Regions from separate parts of the Bacillus mexicanus genome, predicted to be linked through region 2. Evidence: a T-box and tRNA genes for the amino acid it is inferred to sense, from the RefSeq annotation. Region 2 holds a T-box; the other holds one or more tRNA genes.
What was found. The T-box of region 2 lies ahead of tyrS (tyrosine--tRNA ligase). A T-box ahead of a tRNA ligase gene usually reads a tRNA of that ligase, here a tRNA-Tyr.
Positions count from the first base shown of each region.

Region 1: it has a tRNA-Tyr gene. The T-box ahead of tyrS (tyrosine--tRNA ligase) is inferred to sense a tRNA for this amino acid. The anticodon was not compared.

Region 1 covers NZ_JBCEYV010000004.1:13,823-21,868, forward strand. The annotation lists gene AAGG74_RS19380 (PTS transporter subunit EIIC) at 1-912, opposite strand, end outside; gene AAGG74_RS19385 (MurR/RpiR family transcriptional regulator) at 938-1,789, opposite strand; gene murQ (N-acetylmuramic acid 6-phosphate etherase) at 1,806-2,720, opposite strand; gene AAGG74_RS19395 (GNAT family N-acetyltransferase) at 2,825-3,307, opposite strand; partial or broken gene AAGG74_RS19400 (2-thiouracil desulfurase family protein) at 3,320-3,774, opposite strand; tRNA gene AAGG74_RS19405 (tRNA-Glu) at 3,955-4,029, shown strand; tRNA gene AAGG74_RS19410 (tRNA-Val) at 4,033-4,108, shown strand; tRNA gene AAGG74_RS19415 (tRNA-Thr) at 4,113-4,185, shown strand; tRNA gene AAGG74_RS19420 (tRNA-Tyr) at 4,206-4,290, shown strand; tRNA gene AAGG74_RS19425 (tRNA-Gln) at 4,295-4,366, shown strand; gene sigW (RNA polymerase sigma factor SigW) at 4,594-5,157, shown strand; gene rsiW (anti-sigma-W factor RsiW) at 5,171-5,797, shown strand; gene cdaA (diadenylate cyclase CdaA) at 5,959-6,780, shown strand; gene cdaR (CdaA regulatory protein CdaR) at 6,773-8,046, shown strand, end outside.
Region 2 covers NZ_JBCEYV010000001.1:89,709-97,754, forward strand. The annotation lists gene AAGG74_RS00580 (acetoin utilization AcuB family protein) at 1-214, opposite strand, end outside; gene acuA (acetoin utilization protein acetyltransferase AcuA) at 241-873, opposite strand; gene acsA (acetate--CoA ligase) at 1,033-2,751, shown strand; T-box leader at 2,807-3,044, shown strand; gene tyrS (tyrosine--tRNA ligase) at 3,095-4,363, shown strand; gene sr7p (small protein SR7P) at 4,488-4,616, shown strand; gene rpsD (30S ribosomal protein S4) at 4,636-5,238, opposite strand; gene AAGG74_RS00610 (sensor domain-containing diguanylate cyclase) at 5,533-7,266, shown strand; gene AAGG74_RS00615 (GAF domain-containing protein) at 7,302-7,793, opposite strand; gene refZ (forespore capture DNA-binding protein RefZ) at 7,920-8,046, shown strand, end outside.

The DNA of each region.
Region 1 (8,046 bases), on a different contig from region 2:
CAGACCGGTTACGACAAGAGGGAGGAAGGTTGCGCCCAGAATAAAGCCCGCAGCGATACCGCCGAGGTCGAGAATGGACAGAAGGCCTGATGTAATGGCATCAGAAATGAAACCGCCTAAAGGCATAAATATGACATACGTTACAATTCCGGTGATTAACAGAGAAATGGTTGGAGTGACGATGATATCGAGTGATTGTGGAATAAAACGGCGGATGTGTTGTTCGGTGTATGCAATGAATATGGCTGCGAAAAGAACTCCGATCAGGCCTCCCCTGCCCGGGAGAAGCTGTTCTCCGAATAAACTGATCTTTGCGATCTCCGGATTTATAATCAAGATTCCTGCCAGAGCCCCAAGAGCGGGTGTCCCGCCGAATTCTTTTGAAGCGTTAATACCGACGAGGATGCCGAGATATGTGAACAATCCTGATCCGATGACTGTCAGGATAATAGCGATTTGTGATTCTGCAGAGAGCCATCCGGCTTGAATGATTGCTTTTGTAATCCCGGTGATTAAACCGGAAGCGACGAGGGCGGGAATGAGAGGGATAAAGATGCTGGCGATTTTACGTAAGAAACGTTTAAACGGAGTGGCATTTTTTCTATTTATATCGGCTTTCTTTTTTTCAGCCGCTTCTTTGATATCGGTTCCTTCTGCTGACATAAGCTTTGAGAAAGCGGCTGTGACATGATTGACGATCCCGGTGCCAAGGATGATTTGAAGGGTTTCCGCTTCCACGACCCCAAATACGCCGTCCATCTCTCTTAAAGCCTGAACATCAACTTTGCTTTCATCGTAAGGCGTAATACGAAGGCGTGTCATGCAATGCGTATACGAGGAAATGTTTGGTTTTCCTCCGCATAACGCGAGGATTTTCTTTGCGAGATGATGGTAGTTGTTTTCTTTGCTCATCAAAATCCCTCCTCTTCAAGACGTCCTATTTTTTTCTCATAGATTGTATGGCTGCTCTCGTTTTATCGATATAACCGGTTGTTTCTTCATACTGCTCAGCCGCCATGCCTAAAAACAAAACATCAATCATAAAAAGCTGGGCGAGGCGGGAGGAAGTGGCTGCGCTTCGAAGCAAGGCTTCGTTGGAATGTGCTGTGTACAACGGGACATCAGCCAGTGCGGAGATGGATGTCTGGCTGAATTGTGTGAGGCTGATCGTTGTGATGCCTTTTTCCTTAGCCATTGTGAGCAATTCTATGATTTCCTGCGTCTCACCCGAAAATGAAATGGCGAATACGATGTCATCCTTATCTGCATTTGCGATTAATGACGCCACAAGATGAGTGTCTGTGAACGCGGTTGATTGTTTATGAATGCGAAGCCACTTTTGCTGGGCGTCCTTGGCGACAATGCCGGAGGCTCCGACACCGATAAAATGCACGGTAGGGGCTTTGAGAAGCAGGGAAACCGCTCGTTCAAGCACTTTGTAGTCCATCAGGTCTGAAGTATCCTGTATGGCTTGAATGGCGTTGCCGGCTGTTTTTTCAGAAATGGAGGACAGCGGTTCGTAAGGCGCAATGTCCCGGTAGCCTTGTACAGCAGGCTTTGCCAGGTCGCCTGCTACTCTCATTTTTAAATCTTGAAATCCTTTTAGTCCGAGTGATTTGCAGAGCCTGATAACGGCAGCGTCACTTGAATTGGCTAATGTGCTGATCTCGCTGACAGTGGTTTCTATTGCTTTGTGGGGATGAGTTAGGATATAATCCGCAATTCTGCGTTCGGATGGAGGGAGCTTGTGCTTCATTGATTGGATGATCGTTAAACCGCCTGTTGCCATTCCTGCTCTCTCCTTATCATGGATGGTCATTTTCGATTGCTTTGTCTATGAAACCGTTCGCTTCATCGAGCAATGTCTTTGCTTGTTCCTGATCTGTGTTTGTTTTGAGCATGACGATTGCCGTTTTGACGTGATAATTGGCTTGTTCCAGAGTATGCTTGGCTGTGTCGTATGGGGCATTGGTGAGGCTTTGGATGATACTGATGGCACGTTCTTTTAGTTTGTTATTACTGACGTTGACGTCTACCATCAAGTTTTCGTAAACCTTGCCGATTTTGACCATTACAGCGGTAGATATCATGTTTAGAATCATTTTATGAGCGGTTGCCGCTTTCATACGTGTTGATCCTGTAATAGCTTCAGGTCCAACGACAACCTCAATGCTGTGATCGGCATTCTTGCTGATGGCGGAATTTTTATTACTGGTAAGGGCGATGGTGTGTGCTCCGGCTTTGCGGGCATATGTTAGGGCGCCTGCCGCATATGGTGTGCGGCCGCTTGCCGCGACGGCGAGGACAGTGTCGTTAGAAGTGAGGTGTATGTTTTTTAAATCCTCAGCTCCTGCTTCTTCACTATCTTCAATTCCTTCGGTCGCCTGCAAAAATGCTTTGGGGCCGCCAGCCATGATTCCGATGACCTGGTCTCGGCTTACGCTATAGGTGGGAGGACATTCGACGGCATCCATGACACCGAGTCTTCCGCTTGTACCGGCGCCTATGTAGATGAGCCGGCCTCCATTTTGAAACGAGTCGTACGCGCAGTCTACAGCTGTTTGAATGTCGGGGAGAACCTGCTGTACGGCAGCAGCGACTTTCAAATCTTCGTTGTTGATCATTTTGAGGATACCGAGAGTGTTTGCCTTGTGAATGTCGGTTGTTTGGCTATTGCGGGATTCCGTTGTAAGACGGTGAAGGTCTAATGGTTTTGACATGAGGATGCCCCCTGCTTCATCGTATATTCAATATTTAGTATATTCATTTCTGTTGTGATATTTCAACTATGTTTTTATAGTATTGAAATTTTATTTCAATACGTCTATAAGAAATAATGAAGAACTAGCTGTTCTCCAAGCGGTCCGATTCTTCTCCTGCCTTTATCAATGAACCCGCATTTCATATAAAGGTGCTTTGCGCGAGTGTTCAGATGGTTGACGGCCAGAATCATTTCATCGCACCATGGAAAATAACCGCTCACAAAAGAGGGAAGCAGAAGCATTGCTTTTTTCGCATAGCCTTTTCCTTGATGAACAGCATTTAAAGAAAGAGAACTTAGCAGTAAGGCAAATGGATTGTTAGAATAGGGCTCAAGCGTTTCTTTTGATGTATGTAAAATGAAAAAACCGATTGGCAGATTGTCGTTTAAGATGACAACCGGATACCGGTCCCGTATGCTCAGGGCCTGAGTCAGCACCTCTTTGGGGAGAGAGGTAAAGCGTTTGTCATCATTATTTAGCTTGAATGATTCAAGCTCTGATAAGTGTTCGGGCTTATAGAAGGATAAAGAAATGTCTAGAGTCATGTGGAGACCTCCTTACAATATATCGTCTAGCTGATTTTCGGAAATAACGCGGTAGCCTGCTTGTTTTAACAGAGCGGCAGTTACTCCGCTGCCGGGGGTTTTTTTCCGGTAAATGTGCCATTATAGATAAAACCGCTTCCGCATGATGGGCTGTTTTCTTTTAATATGATGGCAGAGGCATTGATTTCTTTTGCGTAAGCTAATGTTTTAGATGCGCCTTCCATATATAATTTGGTTACATCTTCACCGGAAGCTGTCACGATTTTTGCGGTCCCATTAAGAACATCCTCACCGGTGCCTCCGATGATTTCAGCAGGTTCACGGGGAGTTGAGAAGCCGCCGAGGAGCTCAGGACATGCCATGACTGCTTTCTTTTGATCGACAAGTTTTCTGATTTTCTCTGATGCTGCATGTGAGCCGTTATATCTGCATTCAATGCCCCCAAGGCAAGAACTGACTAGAATCATAGTGGTTTCCCCTCTCATGCTTTGCTTGTCTCTATCATAAAATAAATGAGGAATGGCGGAAGGCTTTTTCAGTTAAAAAAGGAGTTAAAAAGTTTGAAAATAAAAAAATTAATTTTTCTCTTTACAAACATGCATTAACCTGTATATAATAACTTTTGTCAGCTCGACGAGAACACAAACGGCCCGTTGGTCAAGCGGTTAAGACACCGCCCTTTCACGGCGGTAACACGGGTTCGAATCCCGTACGGGTCACCATTTGGAGGATTAGCTCAGCTGGGAGAGCATCTGCCTTACAAGCAGAGGGTCGGCGGTTCGAGCCCGTCATCCTCCACCATCTTGCCGGTGTAGCTCAATTGGTAGAGCAACTGACTTGTAATCAGTAGGTTGGGGGTTCAAGTCCTCTTGCCGGCACTGTTTTCTCACATGAATATGGAGGGGTAGCGAAGTGGCTAAACGCGGCGGACTGTAAATCCGCTCCCTCAGGGTTCGGCAGTTCGAATCTGCCCCCCTCCACCATTATTGGGCTATAGCCAAGCGGTAAGGCAACGGACTTTGACTCCGTCATGCGTTGGTTCGAATCCAGCTAGCCCAGTCACAGACACCTTTGACCAAAAGGTGTCTTTTTTCTATTTTAAAATAATTTCAACTTCTAACTGTTCAGTCTGTATAATAATTTTAAAAATATGTTAAGGTAGTTTATTCACGAATTACCATCTACACCCTGCCAAAAATTTGTTAAACTTATTTTATAAAAAATTGAAACCTTTTGAAACGAAGCTCGTATACATACAGACCGGTGAAGGCAGAGGTTAGATAAATATGGAAATAATGATTAAAAAAAGAATTAAACAAGTCAAAAAAGGCGACCAAGATGCATTTGCGGACATCGTAGATATTTACAAGGATAAAATTTATCAGCTTTGCTACCGTATGCTTGGCAATGTGCATGAGGCGGAAGACATTGCACAAGAGGCTTTTATCAGAGCGTACGTTAATATCGACAGTTTTGATATTAACCGGAAATTTTCAACTTGGCTTTATCGAATCGCGACCAATTTAACAATTGACCGTATTCGCAAAAAGAAGCCGGATTATTACCTCGATGCAAAGGTGGCTGGTACAGAAGGTCTGACCATGTATTCGCAAATTGCCGCAGATGGAGTTTTGCCAGAAGATGAAGTAGTGTCCCTGGAACTCTCGAACACGATTCAGCAGAAAATTTTAAAGCTTCCTGACAAATACAGAACAGTCATCGTATTAAAGTATATCGACGAACTCTCATTAATTGAAATCGGCGAGATCTTGAACATTCCTGTGGGAACTGTGAAAACACGTATCCATAGGGGCAGAGAGGCTCTTAGAAAACAATTAAGAGATCTTTAAGTGGGGTGATGAAATGAGCTGTCCTGAACAAATTGTGCAGCTTATGCATATGCATCTTGATGGAGATATCCTTCCAAAAGATGAACAGATATTAAATGAACATCTGGAGACATGCGAGAAATGCCGAAAGCATTTTTACGAGATGGAAAAATCGATCGCGCTCGTCCGGAGCACATCGCATGTTGAAGCCCCCGCGGATTTTACCGCTAATGTCATGGCGAAATTGCCGAAGGAGAAGAAAAGAGCCTCTGTGAAAAGATGGTTCAGAACCCATCCTGTTATCGCAGCTGCTGCGGTATTCATCATTTTGATGGGCGGAGGTTTTTTTAACAGCTGGCATAATGACCAAAACTTCAGCGTATCTAAGCAGCCGAATCTTGTGGTGCAAAACCACATCGTGACTGTGCCGGAAGGTGAGACGGTCAAAGGCGATGTGACTGTTAAAAACGGAAAGCTGATCATTAAAGGCAAAATAGACGGGGATGTAACCGTTGTAAACGGCGAAAAGTATATGGCCTCTGCTGGACAAGTCACCGGTCAGATTGAAGAAATCAATCAATTATTCGACTGGACATGGTACAAGATGAAGTCTGCGGGTAAAAGTGTCGTCAAGGTATTACACTCGGATGAAAAAGAGTAAAGCGAACAGCCGCTTTGCTCTTTTTTTTTATGGGCAGAGAGGGGTGGCACATTTCACTTGCCAAATCGAAATGTGGTATAATGGGCTCGCTATGTAAAGTACATATGCGTAACACGTTAAACACAAAATACGAAATGACTGAATTCTTGGAGGACGAGGAAATGGCTTTTGAGGATATCCCTTTTTTGCAGTACCTCGGCAATGCCGTTGATATTCTCCTTGTTTGGTATGTGATATATAAATTGATTATGGTGATACGCGGCACGAAAGCGGTTCAGCTGTTAAAAGGAATTGTCGTGATCGTGCTTGTCCGTATGGCCAGCCAATATTTGGGCCTCAGTACGCTTCAATGGCTGATGGACCAAGCGATAACATGGGGATTTTTAGCAATTATAATTATTTTTCAGCCTGAGCTGAGAAGAGCGCTTGAACAGCTTGGCCGCGGGCGCTTCTTTTCAAGGAGCGGCACACCTGTAGAGGAAGCGCAGCAGAAAACGATTGAAGCCATCACGAAATCAATCAATTATATGGCGAAACGACGTATAGGTGCCCTGCTGACCATAGAACGGGATACCGGAATGGGAGATTATATTGAGACTGGCATCCCTTTGAATGCCAAAGTCAGTTCAGAGCTTTTGATCAATATTTTTATCCCAAACACCCCGCTTCATGATGGTGCGGTGATCATGAAGGATAATGAGATCGCCGCCGCTGCGTGTTATTTGCCGCTTTCTGAAAGCCCGTTCATTTCAAAAGAACTGGGCACGCGGCACAGAGCAGCTGTCGGGATCAGTGAAGTAACAGACAGTATGACAATTATTGTGTCTGAAGAGACCGGCGGCGTCAGTGTGGCGAGGAATGGCGATCTTCACAGAGAACTGACGGAAGAAGCGTTGAAAGAAATGCTTGAAGCCGAGTTTAAGAAAAACACCAAAGACACTTCTTCTAACCGCTGGTATTGGAGGGGTAAGAAAAATGGATAAATTCTTAAACAACCGCTGGGCTGTGAAAATTATTGCGCTGCTTTTCGCGCTCTTGCTTTATGTGGCGGTTAATAGCAATCAGGCACCAACCCCGAAAAAACCGGGTGAATCTTTCTTTCCGACATCAACGACTGATGAAGCAACACTGACTGATATTCCGGTTAAAGCGTATTATGATGATGAAAATTACGTTGTAACAGGTGTTCCGCAAACGGTTAATGTTACGATAAAAGGCTCGACAAGCGCCGTGAAAAAGGCTAGGCAGACCAAAAATTTCGAAATATATGCTGATATGGAAAATTTAAAAACCGGCACACATAAAGTCGAGCTTAAGGCTAAAAACGTGTCGGATGGGCTGACAATCTCAATTAATCCTTCTGTTACGACAGTGACCATTCAGGAACGGACGATGAAAAGTTTTCCTGTAGAAGTGGAGTACTACAATAAAAGCAAGATGAAAAAAGGCTATTCTCCAGAGCAGCCGATTGTCAGTCCGAAACATGTGCAGATTATAGGATCTAAAAATGTAATTGATCGTATTTCTCTTGTGAAAGCCTCAGTGAACTTGGAAAATGCAGATGAAACGATCGAAAAGGAAGCGAAAGTGACTGTCTATGATAAAGATGGAAATGCGCTTCCTGTCGATGTGGAGCCCTCTGTCATCAAGATTACCGTTCCAGTGACAAGCCCGAGTAAAAAACTGCCCTTTAAAGTTGAACGGACGGGAAGCCTACCTGACGGTGTCAGCATAGCGAATATTGAATCCAACCCCAGTGAGGTAACGGTTTACGGCTCGCAGGATGTGTTGGATTCTCTTGAATTTATTGACGGTGTCAGCTTAGATTTAAGCAAAATCAACAAGGATTCCGATATCGAGGCGGATATTCCGCTTCCTGACGGCGTTAAAAAAATCTCGCCGTCAAAGGTAACTTTGCATATAGAAGTAGATAGTGAAGCGGATCAGAAGTTTGAGAATGTGACGATCAAGACTGTAGGATTGAGCAGCTCGCAAAACATTGAATTTTTAGATCCTGCATCGCAAGCGTTAGACGTGACGGCTAAAGGCTCTCCCGCAAATATAAATAAACTCAAGAAATCAGATATTGATTTGTATGTGAATGTTTCAGATTTAAATGACGGGGAGCATAGCGTAAAGCTTGAAGTGAATGGACCTCAAAATGTAACCTGGTCCTTGGCTCAAAAGAACGCCAGAATTAAGCTGACGTCTAAAAAAAGCGATACTAATGATAGTGGCAATACATCAGG
Region 2 (8,046 bases):
GTGTGAGAAATCGGCTTCGTTTGTTTTCTTCAAAAATGCTGGGACTGGCCTGTTTCATGTCTCTGTCGGTAACCATTCCGATTACACAGCGGTCTTCATCAACAACAGGCAGATGCCTGATATGAAATTCCTTCAGCTTGCATATGGCTGTTTCAAGCGTATCGGTCTTCGTTAATGTAATGACATCCTTTTTCATGATTTGCTCAACAATCATTATTTTTTCCCCTTTGTCAGTGTCATTTAATACATAAAACGATGATAAAAACGAAGCCTGTCAAATTGTTCAATTGATTCTTGGCTGACGTTTTTACCGATGCGTGCCATCAGACAGTTTGCAGGGTGGGAGCTGATTTCCGGCTCATCTGTGGCGAACCAGACCAATCCGCCTGCGTTCATCATCTTCTCCATCAGCTTCCTGTATTCCCACACATCTTTTTTCATCCCTTTTAAATCCCAATGCCAATAATATTCTGTTGTCATGACAATATAGTTTTCCATTTGTTCATCCATCATGCTGACGGTCAGAAGCGTCTTGCCGACAGACCATCCCCGATAAGCCGGCGCCACTTCAATGGCTCCGAGTTCAAGCAAATCCTCCATATTTCCCTCAGACCACCTTTCGAGCGGGTCGGGATATAAATACGTCACATAGCCGATAATGGTTTGGTTGTCTCTGGCAATGATAATGCGACCTTCGGGAAGGCCGGCAATGTCGACTAGCGCTTCATGCTGCTCGCGGGGCGGGCGAAATGCGGTTAAATCATGATGAAACTCGTAACCTGCCAAATCTTTTGGAGAGACAGGCCCTTCTATCAGTAAGGAGCCGGCTGCTGTTTTGATGTTTGCTGAATGGTATGTTTTATGATGTTCCACTGATCCACCGTCCCATCAATTCTTGTGAAAATATGTGTCTTCTTTAAGAATAACAAAATATAAAACGTTTTCAATACGGTTTATATTTTAAAAATTGAGAAGAGTGTGAATTTATACTATAATAATTGTGACAACTTCAGCAAAGGGGGATGTTTGGGCATGACTTTGAAAGCGTTACCGGCAGTGGAAGGGGATCATCATTTAAAAAATTATGAAGAAACGTACCGGCATTTTGATTGGGCAGAGGCAGAGAAACATTTCTCCTGGCATGAGACAGGAAAACTGAATGCGGCTTATGAAGCGATTGACCGCCATGCCGAATCGTTTCGAAAAAACAAAGTAGCGCTTTATTATAAAGACGCAAACCGGAATGAAAAATACACATTTAAAGAAATGAAGGAAGAATCTAACAAAGCTGGGAACGTGCTGAAACGGTCTGGAAATGTGGAAAAAGGGGACCGCGTTTTTATTTTTATGCCGAGATCACCCGAGCTTTATTTTATTATGCTTGGCGCCATCAAAATTGGCGCCATCGCCGGACCGCTGTTTGAAGCATTTATGGAGGGAGCTGTAAAGGACCGGCTTGAAAACAGCGAAGCGAAGGTTGTTGTCACAACGCCTGAACTGCTGAAGAGAATACCGGCCGACAAACTGCCTCACTTACAGCATATATTCGTAGTCGGTGAAGGGTCTCAAAGCGGCGCAAACATCATTCATTATGACGAAGCGGCAAAACAGGAGAGCACAAGGCTGGATATCGAATGGATGGACAAAAAAGACGGCTTTCTGCTTCACTATACATCAGGTTCCACTGGAACGCCAAAGGGTGTGCTTCATGTCCATGAAGCGATGGTACAGCAATATCAGACAGGAAAATGGGTCCTTGATTTAAAGGAAGAAGACATTTACTGGTGCACAGCTGATCCAGGCTGGGTGACAGGTACGGTATACGGCATTTTTGCCCCGTGGCTAAACGGGGCGACAAATGTGATCGTCGGCGGCCGTTTCAGTCCGGAAAGCTGGTATGGAACGATTGAACAGCTAGGCGTCAGCGTCTGGTACAGCGCACCGACTGCGTTTCGAATGCTGATGGGAGCAGGAGATGAGATGGCTGCGAAATATGATTTAACGTCACTTAGGCATGTGCTCAGTGTTGGGGAGCCGTTAAATCCAGAAGTCATCAGATGGGGACACAAAGTCTTTAACAAACGAATTCATGATACATGGTGGATGACAGAAACGGGCAGCCAGCTCATCTGCAACTATCCTTGCATGGATATTAAACCGGGATCAATGGGTAAGCCCATTCCCGGTGTAGAGGCGGCAATTGTTGACAATCAGGGCAACGAGCTTCCGCCGTACCGAATGGGCAATCTCGCCATCAAAAAGGGCTGGCCTTCCATGATGCACACCATTTGGAATAACCCTGAAAAGTACGAATCATATTTCATGCCGGGCGGCTGGTATGTGTCTGGCGATTCTGCCTACATGGATGATGAGGGGTATTTCTGGTTTCAAGGCAGAGTCGATGATGTCATCATGACTTCCGGTGAACGCGTCGGTCCATTCGAAGTGGAAAGCAAGCTTGTCGAACATCCGGCCATTGCAGAAGCAGGTGTGATCGGAAAGCCCGATCCGGTGCGGGGAGAAATCATTAAAGCCTTCATCGCACTCAGAGAAGGATTTGAGCCGTCTGATCAGCTGAAAGAAGAGATCCGCCTCTTTGTGAAGCAGGGTCTCGCAGCCCATGCGGCTCCGCGTGAGATTGAATTTAAAGATAAGCTTCCGAAAACCCGGAGCGGCAAAATTATGAGACGTGTGCTGAAGGCGTGGGAGCTCGATCTGCCGGCTGGGGATCTATCGACGATGGAGGATTAAAAAGGCGGCGTTGACACGGAATTTTATTTATGTTAAAAATGATATAGCTTCATATGAAAAGGTAAAGATTGAGACAAGTAGGATATCCTTACGTTCCAGAGAGCTGATGGCCGGTGAAAATCAGTACAGACGGATATATCGAATACACTCATGAACCGCTTTTGCAAACAAAGCCGGCCAGGCTTTCAGTAGTGAAAGAACGGACCTGATCCGTTATCAGGCAAAGTGATAAGGCGAATGTTTTACGTTCTCTTATTAGTAGGGTGGTACCGCGATAATCAATCGTCCCTTCGTGTAAACGAAGGGGCGTTTTTTATTTTAATCAAAAAAGGAGCTTTTTCTTATGACAAACTTACTTGAAGACTTATCCTTCCGCGGATTGATTCAGCAAATGACAGATGAAGAAGGATTAAATAAACAGCTGAATGAAGAGAAAATCCGCCTGTACTCAGGTTTTGATCCGACAGCAGACAGCTTGCATATCGGACACTTGCTGCCTATTTTAACACTTCGCCGTTTCCAGCTCGAGGGGCATCATCCAATTGCGCTTGTGGGCGGCGCAACGGGGCTTATCGGTGATCCGAGCGGGAAAAAGGCAGAGCGTACATTAAATACAGCTGACATCGTATCCGAGTGGTCCCAAAAAATCAAAAACCAGCTGTCCAGATTTCTGGATTTCGACGCAGCAGAAAACCCAGCTGTCATCGCGAACAACTATGATTGGATCGGCAAAATGAATGTAGTCGACTTCCTTCGTGATGTCGGCAAAAACTTCGGCATCAATTACATGCTGGCAAAAGACACAGTCAGCTCGAGAATTGAATCCGGCATTTCATACACGGAATTCAGCTACATGATTCTTCAATCTTATGATTTCTTAAATTTATATAGAGATAAAAACTGTAAATTGCAAATCGGCGGAAGCGATCAGTGGGGCAACATCACAGCGGGGCTTGAATTGATTAGAAAATCAGAAGAAGAGGGAGCGAAAGCGTTCGGTCTTACCATTCCGCTTGTCACAAAAGCAGATGGCACGAAATTCGGAAAAACGGAAGGCGGCGCGATCTGGCTTGATAAGGACAAAACATCGCCTTATGAATTCTATCAATTCTGGATCAACACAGATGACCGTGATGTTATCAAATACTTGAAATACTTCACATTCCTATCAAAAGAGGATATTGAAGCATATGCTGAGAAAACAGAAACGGCGCCTGAAAAGCGTGAAGCGCAAAAACGTCTGGCAGAAGAAGTGACAGCGCTCGTTCATGGAGATGAGGCGCTGAAGCAAGCTATCAATATTTCCCAAGCGTTGTTCAGCGGCAATATTAAAGAGCTTTCCGCCCAAGACGTAAAAGTCGGCTTTAAAGATGTTCCATCAATGGAAGCTGACAGCAGCCAAGAACTTTCACTAGTCGATGTGTTGGTGCAATCTAAATTATCTCCTTCTAAACGACAAGCGCGTGAAGACATTCAAAACGGGGCTGTTTACATTAACGGCGAACGTCAGACAGAAGTGAATTATATTTTATCTGCTGAAGACCGCATTGAGGACCAATTTACTGTTCTGCGCCGCGGAAAGAAAAAATACTTCCTTGTGACGTATCAATAAGAAAAAATCCTTTGCCGCTAAAGGCAAAGGATTTTTTTTGTTTAGCGCATATGAATAACAGGAAAAGAGTAAATTAGAAAGGGCAAACATGATCATCACCACCTTTTAGAAAGGAGCGCTGACCATGAATCTCATGTGCACAATTGCAAAAGAGAGGCTTCAGCGGGATTATTGGGACCAAAAGACGCGGGATAGTGTTGGCGAGCAAGAGGCAATAGACGAAACAGACGATAAAAAAACCCCCACCGCGTAGCGGCAGGGGGTTTTAACGATTAACGAGAGTAGAACTCAACGATAAGCGCTTCGTTAATTTCCGGAGCAAGTTCAGAACGCTCAGGAAGACGAGTGAAAGTACCTTCAAGCTTTTCAGCATCGAATGTAAGGTATTCAGGAACGAAGTTGTTTACTTCAACAGATTCTTTGATGATAGAAAGGTTTCTTGATTTTTCACGAACACCGATCGTTTGACCAGGTTTTACTTGGTAAGACGGGATGTCAACGCGGCTTCCGTCTACAAGAATGTGACCGTGGTTAACCAATTGGCGAGCTTGACGGCGAGTACGTGCTAAACCTAGCTTGTACACAACATTATCAAGACGAGCATCTAAAAGAATCATGAAGTTTTCACCGTGTTTACCAGCTAGTTTGCCAGCTTTGTCAAACAAAGTGCGGAATTGGCGTTCGTTTACACCGTACATGTGACGAAGCTTTTGCTTTTCTTGCAATTGCAAACCGTATTCTGATAATTTTTTGCGTTGTCCTGGACCGTGTGGACCTGGAGCGTAAGGGCGTTTTTCTAATTCTTTTCCTGTACCGCTAAGAGAGATTCCTAGACGGCGGGACAGTTTCCAAGATGGACCTGTATAGCGAGCCATAATGTGACTCCTCCTTTGGTTTTATTTTTGTGGAAAATAAAAACCGTCTGCTCTATTCGACCATGTACATTTTGTTTTCATGTATCCTCGCTCCAGCAGCAGAGAGTTACACGATACACCTTATAGATAAGGAACAAAATGAAAACATAGAAGCTGAACAAAAAGGCTGCAATATTTCACACAAAGGTCATTATATAATTTATTTGTTTTGAAGTCAACCATTCCTTCATTATCACTTCGCCGTTTATGATATAATAAACAAAAATCAGGGGTAAACTTTCAGGTGATAAAAATATGGTAAAACAAACAAAAGAACAATTATCCGCCTTTCATTCTCATATGCTCGATTTTTTATTAACGAAATCGGAAAAAGTTACATTCACCGACTCTTTCAAATGGCTTACCTCGGCTCTTCAGACCTGTTTTTCATCCCTTTGTGTTTCGCTTACACCGGCACCATCCGCCTCTGCTTCAAAACAGGCGGATGATCTAGCTTCATTTTCAGCTTCGAAAGTAAAAGCCTCGTGTTATTTGATTGAAGACACCGGCGGCAGGCGATTTCATCTGAAATGCAGGCAGGATATTGAGATGCCTGAAGGGCTTCCTGGCGTGATTTCCTCATTTCTAAACCAGTCCATAAAACAAGAAAAACTCTATAATCAAACGATCTATCAAAAAAAGATATACAAAATGACAGAGCTCTTCCATTCACTGCTGGATCAGACAGAAGTGCTGAAGCAGCTTTTAGAAAGCTTGACCCGCACGTTTTCTCTCTTTGAATTTTCCCTCTATATATCGCACGATCAAGATCAATGTTTAGGCGCTCCTGCAAAAGAGCTGTATATGGAAGGAGAAGGATCCGATTCCTTTGCCCTCAAAGTGTATTTATCCGGGGATATGTTGCGAAAAAATGAATCTGCGGCCTACATTCCGATCAAAGGGCAACAGGGAACATATGGGGTGCTGATGGCTGAGGGGACGGACGGCAGTTTTATTACCGACGACTGCCTTAATGAAATGTCACTGATAGCAAACGCGGCGGGAAAAGCGTTTGAAAATGCCCAGCTCTATGAACAATCCAAAGCAAGCATCACAAATTTGGAATTGATCAATGAAACGTCACGCCGCCTGAATCAGGGACTGACATTGACCGATACGATGAATGATCTGGCTGTAAGAATGGCAGAATCGTTTCAGGCCGAAGAAGTGGGTTTTTTTCATATAGACCATTTTGAAAAGTTAGCATTGCTCCCTGGCAGCACAGCGTTTTTTGAAGAAAAGCCATTTGATTTATATGATGAATGGAAAGAGAAGCTGTATGAAGAAAAAGGGATTTTCAACGGTAATGGCCAGTCTATTTTTGGAAAGGCCGGCTACGGCTCGCTGATGGCAGCTCCAATGATTGAGAATGACAGGCTTTTAGGCTTTGCTGTTTTATTGAAACAGGAATTGTACGCTTTTACATTTGAAATGTACAAGCTGTTTCAAGCGCTGATTCATCACGCAACATTGGCTGTAACCAACTCAATGCTTCGCGACCGCCTTGAGCATCTCGTCAAAACGGATCAGCTGACTGAACTGTATTCAAGGGCATATTTAGATGAAAAAATTCAATACAGCATGAAAGTCGACCAAAAGGGTGTCTTTATCCTGGTTGATATTGATAATTTTAAGAATGTAAATGATACATACGGTCATCAAACTGGAGACGAGATTTTAATTCAAGTCGCTTCGGTGATGAAAAGCAACATCCGAAAGCAAGATGTAGGCGCCCGCTGGGGAGGCGAAGAGCTGGCGATTTATTTGCCGAATGCGCCTGTTGCGATGGGAAAACGGATTACTGAGCAATTGATTGATGCGGTCAGAAATAGTACGAAACCCGAGGTAACGATTTCATGCGGGATCTCCTGCTGGACAGCAGAAACGAGAAAGTCTCTAAAGGAGCTTGTGCATGAGGCTGATGAAGCGCTGTACAGCGCGAAACGAAGCGGAAAAAACCGTTTGATGATTCATGAATCAATAAAATAAAAAGCCCAAAACAAAAATTGTTTTGGGCTTTTCGATTACTGTGCCAACGCTTTTTCAAGCGTTTCGGCAAATTGCGAAAGATATTTTTCATCCATTTCATCGAAACGGTTTTTCACTGGGCTGTCGATATCCAAGACGCCGACAACTTTTCCGCTTACATGAATCGGGAGCACAATTTCTGATTGAGACGCAGCATCGCAGGCGATATGTCCCGGAAACGCGTTTACATCTGCGACACGCTCTGTTTTTCCATTTGTATACGCTGTACCGCAGACGCCTCTGCCGAAAGGAATCCGTACACATGCCGGCAGACCTTGGAATGGCCCTAGCACAAGCTGTCCATCCTCTTCTTTGGCAAAATAGAAACCTGCCCAGTTTACTTCAGGCAGCGAGTGGTACAGAAGTGCTGAAGCATTTGCATAGTTTGCAATAGGATCTGTTTCGTCTTCGATGATGGCTTCGAGCTGTTTTAGCAGAAGCTGATAGTTTTTTTCTTTATCTTCAGATTGTTTTTCGACATGGAACATGGAAAACCCTCACTTTTTCTATAATATAAAACAGAGTTCCGGCTTTTCTGCCGGCATTTGTCGATAAGTTCTTACAGGAACAAAGGCCTTCTGCTTGAATAATATCAAGAGGAAGGAGTGAGCCGTATGAAGGTAAGCACTAAAGACAAAATTATTGAATCTGCTGTCATGCTCTTTAACCAAAAAGGATTCTCTGGTACATCTGTCCGTGAAATCGCAAAGTCAGCTGATGTAAATGTTGCGCACATCTCCT